Regions from separate parts of the Mesorhizobium marinum genome, predicted to be linked through region 1. Evidence: predicted binding sites of a transcription regulator. Region 1 holds the regulator's gene; the other holds the start of a gene.
The links. Region 1 encodes PhoB, which activates phosphate uptake and scavenging genes when phosphate is short. Its sites were predicted from a motif close to TGTCATNNANCTGTCAT; they were not measured.
Positions count from the first base shown of each region.

Region 2: the regulator PhoB is predicted to act here: its motif matches at 1,618-1,634, upstream of ABUE31_RS14415 (esterase-like activity of phytase family protein).

Region 1 covers NZ_JBFOCI010000002.1:358,489-362,399, reverse strand. The annotation lists gene pstB (phosphate ABC transporter ATP-binding protein PstB) at 1-373, shown strand, start outside; gene phoU (phosphate signaling complex protein PhoU) at 408-1,115, shown strand; gene phoB (phosphate regulon transcriptional regulator PhoB) at 1,143-1,829, shown strand; gene ABUE31_RS07260 (vanadium-dependent haloperoxidase) at 1,943-3,262, shown strand; gene ABUE31_RS07255 (CRTAC1 family protein) at 3,265-3,911, shown strand, end outside.
Region 2 covers NZ_JBFOCI010000004.1:147,968-151,878, reverse strand. The annotation lists gene ABUE31_RS14420 (hypothetical protein) at 1-54, opposite strand, end outside; gene ABUE31_RS14415 (esterase-like activity of phytase family protein) at 185-1,546, opposite strand; gene rsmI (16S rRNA (cytidine(1402)-2'-O)-methyltransferase) at 1,694-2,578, shown strand; gene ABUE31_RS14405 (YraN family protein) at 2,571-2,978, shown strand; gene ABUE31_RS14400 (DUF3297 family protein) at 3,087-3,320, shown strand; gene ABUE31_RS14395 (cytochrome P450) at 3,369-3,911, opposite strand, start outside.

The sequences.
Region 1 (3,911 bases):
GAAGAAGGCGGCGCTGTGGAACGAGGTCAAGGACCGGCTCCACGAATCCGGCACCGGGCTGTCGGGCGGCCAGCAGCAGCGCCTGTGCATCGCCCGCACGATCGCGGTGTCGCCGGAGGTCATCCTCATGGACGAGCCCTGCTCGGCGCTCGATCCGATCGCGACCGCCAAGGTCGAGGAGTTGATGGACGAGCTGAAGCAGAACTACACGATCGTCATCGTCACCCATTCGATGCAGCAGGCCGCGCGCGTCTCGCAGCGGACCGCCTTCTTCCATCTCGGCGTGCTGGTCGAGGAAGGACCGACGGACACGATCTTCACGAGCCCGCACGACAAGCGAACGCAGGACTACATCACCGGCCGCTTCGGCTGAGCCGCCTGACCAGGTAACCGAAAGGCTCTCAACGATGGGCGAACATACCGTCACTTCCTTCGACGACGACCTGAACCACATCCAGCAGCTCATTCGCGACATGAGCGAACTGGCGGGCTCGATGGTCGGCGCGGCGATCCGCGCGCTCGTGACCTCGGACAATGCGCTTGCGCAGCGGGTCGTCTCCGATGACGCCATTATGGACGCACGCCAGCGCGAACTCGACGATCGTTCGATCGCGCTGATCGCCAAGCGCCAGCCGATGGCGCAGGACCTGCGCGCCGTCGTCGGCGCCATCCGCATGGCGGGCGACCTCGAACGCATCGGCGATCTTGCCAAGAACATCGCCAAGCGGGTCAGCGCCGTCGGCCACGGCGTCACACCGCGCAATCTTTCGCATGGCATCGAAGGCATGGCAGACCTGGTGCTGCGCCAGGTCCAGAGCGTCATCGAGCTCTATGTGGCTCGCGACGCCGACGGGCTGAGGACGCTGCGCACGGACGACGAGAAGATCGACGCCCGCTACACGGCGGTGTTCCGCGAACTCCTGACCTACATGATGGAAGACCCGCGCAACATCACGGCCTGCACGCATCTCCTGTTCTGCGCCAAGAATCTGGAGCGCATCGGCGACCATGTGACGAACATCGCCGAGAACGCCTACTATGTGGTGACCGGCGAGCAGTTGCCGGTGAGCCGCCCGAAGCTGGACGAGACCCAGCTCTCGGTGCTGGCCGAATAGCGCGACGACAGGAGGCATCCCAAGGTGATCGCTCCGAAAGTCATGGTGGTCGAGGACGAAGAGCCACTCGGCGTTCTGCTTCGCTACAATCTCGAGGCCGAAGGCTATCAGGTCGAGATCGTGACGCGCGGCGACGAGGCGGAGATCCGGCTGCAGGAGCACGCGCCCGACCTGCTGGTTCTCGACTGGATGATCCCCGGCATTTCCGGCATCGAGCTTTGCCGCCGCCTCAGGATGCGCCCGGAGACGCAGCGCCTGCCGATCATCATGCTGACGGCGCGTGGCGAGGAATCCGACCGGGTGCGCGGCCTCTCGACGGGCGCCGACGACTATCTGGTCAAGCCGTTCTCGACGCCGGAGTTCATGGCCCGGGTTCGGGCGCTGCTGCGTCGCGCGAAGCCGGAGGTGCTGTCCTCCGTGCTCAAGGTCGGCGACATCATGCTCGACCGCGAGGCGCACAGGGTCTACCGCAAGAAGAACGAGATCAAGCTCGGCCCGACCGAATTCCGGCTGCTTGAATTCATGATGCGCCATCCGGGCCGCGTCTTCTCGCGCAGCCAGCTTCTCGACAACGTCTGGGGCGAGACCATCTACATCGACGAACGCACCGTCGACGTTCATGTCGGCCGGCTGCGCAAGGCGGTGAACAACGGCCGGATGCCGGACGTGATCCGCACCATCCGCGGCGCCGGCTACGCCATCCGCGACGACTGATCCGCTCCTCCCGCGACGGTCTGCAGCGCAGCGCCCTTGCCGCGCCAGCATGTCCGGTGCATATTATTCCGAGCGCCGAAAAAAATAGCAGGCGGCGCTTGAGGGAGGAGTCCATGCGTTCATTCGCCCGCATGCTTGCGGCGCTTGCCGTGGCTATGCTGGCCTGGTGCGCGGTGCTGCCTGCCCAGGCGGCGGCGCGCCCGACGTCGCAGGAGATGCTGCGCGACTGGTACTATCTGATGAACGAGTTGGTCCGGCATACCGCGACCTATTCGCCGCCCGTGGCGAGCCGTTCGTTCGGCTATCTCGGCGTCACCGCCTTCGAGGCCGCCGTTGGCGGGTCGGACAGCCTGGTGTCGCTTGTCGGCCAGTTGCAGGGGCACACGTCGGTGCCTCAGCGCGAACCGGGAGCGATCTATGACGAGGCGGTCGTTACCAGCGCGGCCATGTCGGACGCGATCGTCTATTATTTCGGCAATACCGGTCCTACCGGCCAGCGCGCGATCAGGGCCGCGCAGAAGAAATGGCGGTCGATGGTCATCGACGGCGTGCCCGAGGATGTCGTGGCGCGCAGCGAAACCTTCGGCAAGGCGGTGGCCGCCAGCATCCATGAATGGTCGATGGATGACGGTGGCGCGACCGTCACCAACATGGGTTTTCCTGAACAGCTTGACCTGCCTGCCGGCGAGGACAAGTGGGTGCCGACGAGCGCGATCCGCCAGCAGCAACTGCCGCTGTTGCCGGGCTGGGGCAACAACCGCACCTTCGCGACGCCCTCGGGCTCGACCTGCGGCACGCCGGGCAATCCGCCCTACAGCACCGAGCCCGGATCGCAGTTCTACCAGGAGGCGATCGAGGTCTACGAGACCGCAAAGAGCGCCACGCCTGAACAGATCGCCATTGCCCGCTTCTGGTCGGACGACCCGATGCTGTCGATGACCCCGCCGGGCCACTGGATATCGATCGCGCTGCAGGTCGCGGAGCAGGCCGATCTTTCGCTCGACGACACTGTCGACCTGCTGGCGCGCATGGGAGTCGCGATGTCGGACGCGTTTGTCGGCTGCTGGCATGACAAATATGCCTTCAACCTCATACGCCCGGTCACCTACATCAAGAAGGTCGTCGACCCCAAGTGGGAGCCGATCCTGAACACGCCGCCCTTTCCAGAGTATCCGAGCGGCCACAGCACCGTCTCCGGCGCCATGGACGCCGTGCTGACCGCGTTTTTCGGCGACAACTACGCATTCGAGGACAAGACCGGCTCGCCCGACGGACGCAACCCGCGCAGCTTCAAGAGTTTCCGCGCGGCCGCCGACGAGGCCGGCATCTCGAGGATGTACGGCGGCATCCACTTCCGCTCCGCCATCGTGGACGGCCTCGAGCAGGGCCGCTGCATTGGCGGCTATACCAACAAGCTGAGGACGAGGAGATGACGATGCGCCTCGGATTGTGCGGGTTTGCCGTCGTGCTGGCGTGGGCAGGGATGTCGGCCGCGCGTGCCGAGGAGCCGTTGCCCGGCGCCCCCGCTCCCGTCGTCCCGAGCTTCGTCGAGGAGACGGCCAGCGCCGGAATCGACAATGTCTACAAGGGCGAGTGGGAATATATGGTGGGCGGCGGGGCGGCGTCCTTCGATTGCAACAGTGACGGCTATCCGGACCTGTTGCTTGCCGGCGGCGAGCAGCCCGCCCGTTTCTATCGCAATGCGAGCAAGCGCGGCGGCGTGCTTGCGTTCACGGTAGAACCAAGCGGCCTCGAACTGGACAAGGTCAGCGGCGCCTACCCGCTCGATGTCGATGGCGACGGCATCACCGACATCGTCCTGCTGAGGGTTGGCGAGAATGTCGTGATGCGCGGTCTTGGCGGCTGCAAGTTCGAGCGCGCCAACGAAGCCTGGAGTTTTGCCGGCGGCGATGCGTGGTGGACGTCGCTCTCCGCGACCTGGGAGAAGGGGGCCGGTTGGCCGACCATCGCGGTCGGCAGCTACATCGACCGGCGCGAGGAAATCTCCCCCTGGGGTTCGTGCACCGACAACTGGCTGCTTCGTCCCGCCGCCGGGGCGCGGGGCTTTGACGCGCCCATCGC
Region 2 (3,911 bases), on a different contig from region 1:
CTCGCGACCCGCGTAGTAGGGCTCGAACGTGTCCTGGATGATCAGACTGGCCATTGCGTCCTCCCGAGACGTGATGCCCGTTAACCCGCAGGCGCAGGTTTCGTTCCGGACTGTGGCGAAGCGATGGCGGCACGGGGAGGAAATCCGGCCGGGCGCAAGGGGGCGCCCGGGCCGGGTCGTCGGTCTACCTGGCGGCGAGCAGGTCCTTGACGTTGAGCACGACGAATTCGTTGTCGTCGGTCTTGTCGAGGGCGCGGCCGGCCGAGAAGGGCAGGTTGTTGTCGTTGCCGACGACGATGCGTTCGCCGTCGATCAGGTCGACGTTCTCGATGGTGACGAAGGGCATGTCGTAGAAGCCCTCGCCGCCGCCCTGGCGCTTCCTGTTGTCGGGGTCCTTGATGTTCAGCAGGTCGACATAGCCGATCTTGCGGACGGCCTTGCCGGCGTTCTCGTCGGTCATCTCGATCTTGTAGATGCGCTTGACCGTGGACGGGACGGCGAAGCAGTCGGCCGCCGGGTTCGCCTTGTCGGCGCAGGCCTTGGCGGCGACGCCGGCGCCGTTGTCGCGCTCGATGACCAGCGCGGTGGTCTCGTCGATCATGTTGAAGTCGCCGATCGCCTCGCCGCCCTCGGCGAGCGGGTAGAGCCAGTTGCGGCCGGTCCAGGCCCTGGAGGCGACGTCGAACTCGATGACGCGCAGCACGGTGCGGCCGTCGTCGGCCTTCTCGACGCTGCCTTCCGCCGTGTAGAGCGGGCCTTCGAGCATGCCGTAGAGCTTGCTGCCGTCCTTCGACATGGCAAGGCCCTCGTAGCCGCCGGAACGCTTCAGGTTGAAGGCCGGCATCTTGGCGGCCGGGTTGCCAGGCAGCGCCAGCGTCGGGTTGTCGGGCGACAGCACCGGCTTGCCGTCAACCGCCGTGGCGATGACCTCGACGAGCTTGCCGGCCTGGTCGAACTTCAGGAGATAGGGGCCGAACTCCTCGCCCACCCAGAAGCCGTCGGCGACGGGCTGGATCGATTCGACGTCGAAGTCGGCGCCGGTCAGGTAGCGCGCGTCGCTGCCTTCCATGACGATCGGGAACGGGGCCTTGCGGTCGGGGTCGCTGAGGAACAGCGTCTCGAGGCGCTCGACCTTGCCGTTGTCCCAGTCGAACTTGACGTGGTGCAGCATCAGCATGGCGTCCGACGAGTTCATCTTGCTGCCGAAGCCGTTGTCCGACATCGACCAGAAGGTGCCGTCGGCCATCGTCTTGATGCCCGAGAAGCCCTGTACGGGCTGGCCGTCGAAGGGCAGCGAAAGACCGGTTTCGCGCACGCCGTCCTTGCCGGGGACGGAGCCGAGGCCGGTCGCGCGCAGGCGGTCGGGCGTCGTGAACTTGCCCGAGGTCTTCAGGTGCGCGGGCGCGTCGGCGGGCGCCGCGATGATGGTGTTGGCGGGCAGGATCGCGTGGCTTTCGAGCGTCGCGGGGAATTCCTTCTCCTCGGCCTGGGCCATGCCGGCGAAGAGGGCGCCGGCGGCAGTCGCGGACAGCAGGATCTTTCTCATGGTGGTGTCGTCTCCTTCGGGTTTGGACGGCCCCCGATAGGCGCGCCACATGACGCTGGCTTGAAGCGGCGGTGACGGTTTGGTGAAGGTTCACCGCCGCGTGCAAAGAGACTTGCCGGGGCGATGGTCCGGCTGATTAATGCGGGCATGGACAGTTCGAGCAAAACCTATGTCGTGGGACAGGCCGAGATCGCGGCGCGGCCGCTGGAGGCGGCGCTCTATCTCGTGGCGACGCCGATCGGAAACCTCGGCGACATCACGCTGCGCGCGCTGGAGACGCTGGCCGGCGCGGACGTGCTCGCCTGCGAGGACACCAGGGTGACGCGCGTGCTGCTCGACCGCTACGGCATCCGCCAGCGGCCGATCGCCTACCACGAGCACAACGCGGCGGAAGCCGGGCCGCGGCTGGTCGCGGCGCTGGAGGAAGGCAAGAGCGTGGCGCTGGTGTCGGACGCCGGCACGCCGCTGGTGTCCGATCCGGGCTTCAGGCTGGTCGAGCAGGCGCAGGCAGCCGGCGTCAGGGTGGTGCCGGTGCCGGGTCCGTCGGCGGTGCTGGCGGCGCTGACGGCGTCCGGCCTGCCATCGGACGCCTTCCTGTTCGCCGGCTTCCTGCCGGTCAAGGACGGCCAGAAGCGGTCGCGGCTGGAAGAGCTGAAGGCCGCGCCCGCGACGCTCGTCTTCTTCGAATCGCCGCGGCGGCTGGCCGAGACGCTCGTCGCCATGGCCGAGGTCTATGGCGACAGGCGCGCGGCGATCGGGCGCGAGCTGACCAAGACCTTCGAGGAGATGCGCACCGGCACGCTGGCCAACCTTGCCGCGCACTATGCCGAGGCCGCCACGCCGAAGGGCGAGATCGTCGTCTGCGTCGGCCCGCCGGAAGGCAAGGCGGACAGCGTCGAGGACGTCGACCGGCTGCTGACGTCGCTCGCCGCCGAGATGCCGGCGTCGAAGGCGGCGGCGGAGGCCGCCAGGATGACCGGCCAGCCCAAGCAGGCGCTCTACCGCCGGCTGCTGGACCTGCGCGATGGCTGACAAGCGCGAAGGGCGCGGGCCGGATGCCGACACGGCGCTGAAGCTGCGCCGCAAGGCCTACCGGCGCGGACATTCGAGCGAATGGCTGGCGGCGGCGGCGCTGATGCTCAAGGGATTTCGCATCGTCGCCAGGCGATACAGGACAAAACTCGGCGAGATCGACCTGATCGCAAGGCGCGGCGACCTCGTGCTGATCGTCGAGGTGAAGGCGCGCAGGACGCTGAGGGAGGCGATGGACGCCATCGCGCACCAGTCCGAACGGCGCATCGAGGGCGCCGCGGACCTCTGGCTGATGCGGCAGAAGGATCATGCCAAGCTGTCGGTGCGCTTCGACATGGTGGCCGTGCTGCCCTGGCGCTGGCCGGTGCATGTCGAGAACATCTTTCACGGCCGAGGTTGAGACGTCGGATGACGCCGGCTCGGCCGGCTGACGCCGGAAAAGCTTGAAACCTTGCCCGCAGCCGGCTATCGGCAGCCCGCCGCACGCGATGTGGCCAAGGAGACCACGATGACGACCCTTCCCGACCGGCTGAGCAACGACCCCAGAAGCCCCTTCTACAACGAGGAACTCCTGGAGCGCGGCGTCGGCATCCGCTTCAACGGCAAGGAGCGCACGGACGTCAGCGAATATTGCGTGAGCGAAGGCTGGATCCGCGCGCAGGCCGGCAATTCCAAGGACCGCTTCGGCCAGCCGATGACGATCAAGCTCAAGGGCGTGGTGGAAGCGTTCGTGCCGGAGTGACGGAGCGGCCATCGCATCCGGCCTTGATCTGGATGCGGCGGGTGAGCCTCACCGCGCGCTCACCCGCATCGGCAGCCCGCCCTGCGGCTGCGTCGTCAGCTTCTGCACCGGCCATGGATCCGTCTGCGGCGTGGTGTCGAAGCGGAAGCGGCTCATCAGGACGGCAAGCGCGATGACGGCCTCCTGCATGGCGAAGCTCGCGCCGATGCAGACGCGCGGTCCCGCGCCGAACGGCAGGTACTGGTAGCGGTCGATCTTCTCGCGGTTTCCCGGGTGGAACCGCGACGGCATGAAGGCGTCGGGGTTCTCCCAGAGTTTCCTGTGGCGGTGCACGGTCCACGGCATCACCAGGACGGACGCTTTCGGTGGGATCCAGAGGTCGCGCCATTGCTCGGGGACGATGGGCTCGCGGTTGATCGACGGCGCCGGCGGATAGAGCCTGAGCGCTTCCTCGAAGGCGGCGCGCGCCAGCGGCATGGCGTCGACCCATTTCGTCGGGTCGGGCTCGCGCGCCAGGACGGCGTCGATCTCCCGCTCGATGGGCCCGCGCTCCCACGGCGATTCGGCGAGGCAGTAGAGCGTCCAGCCGAG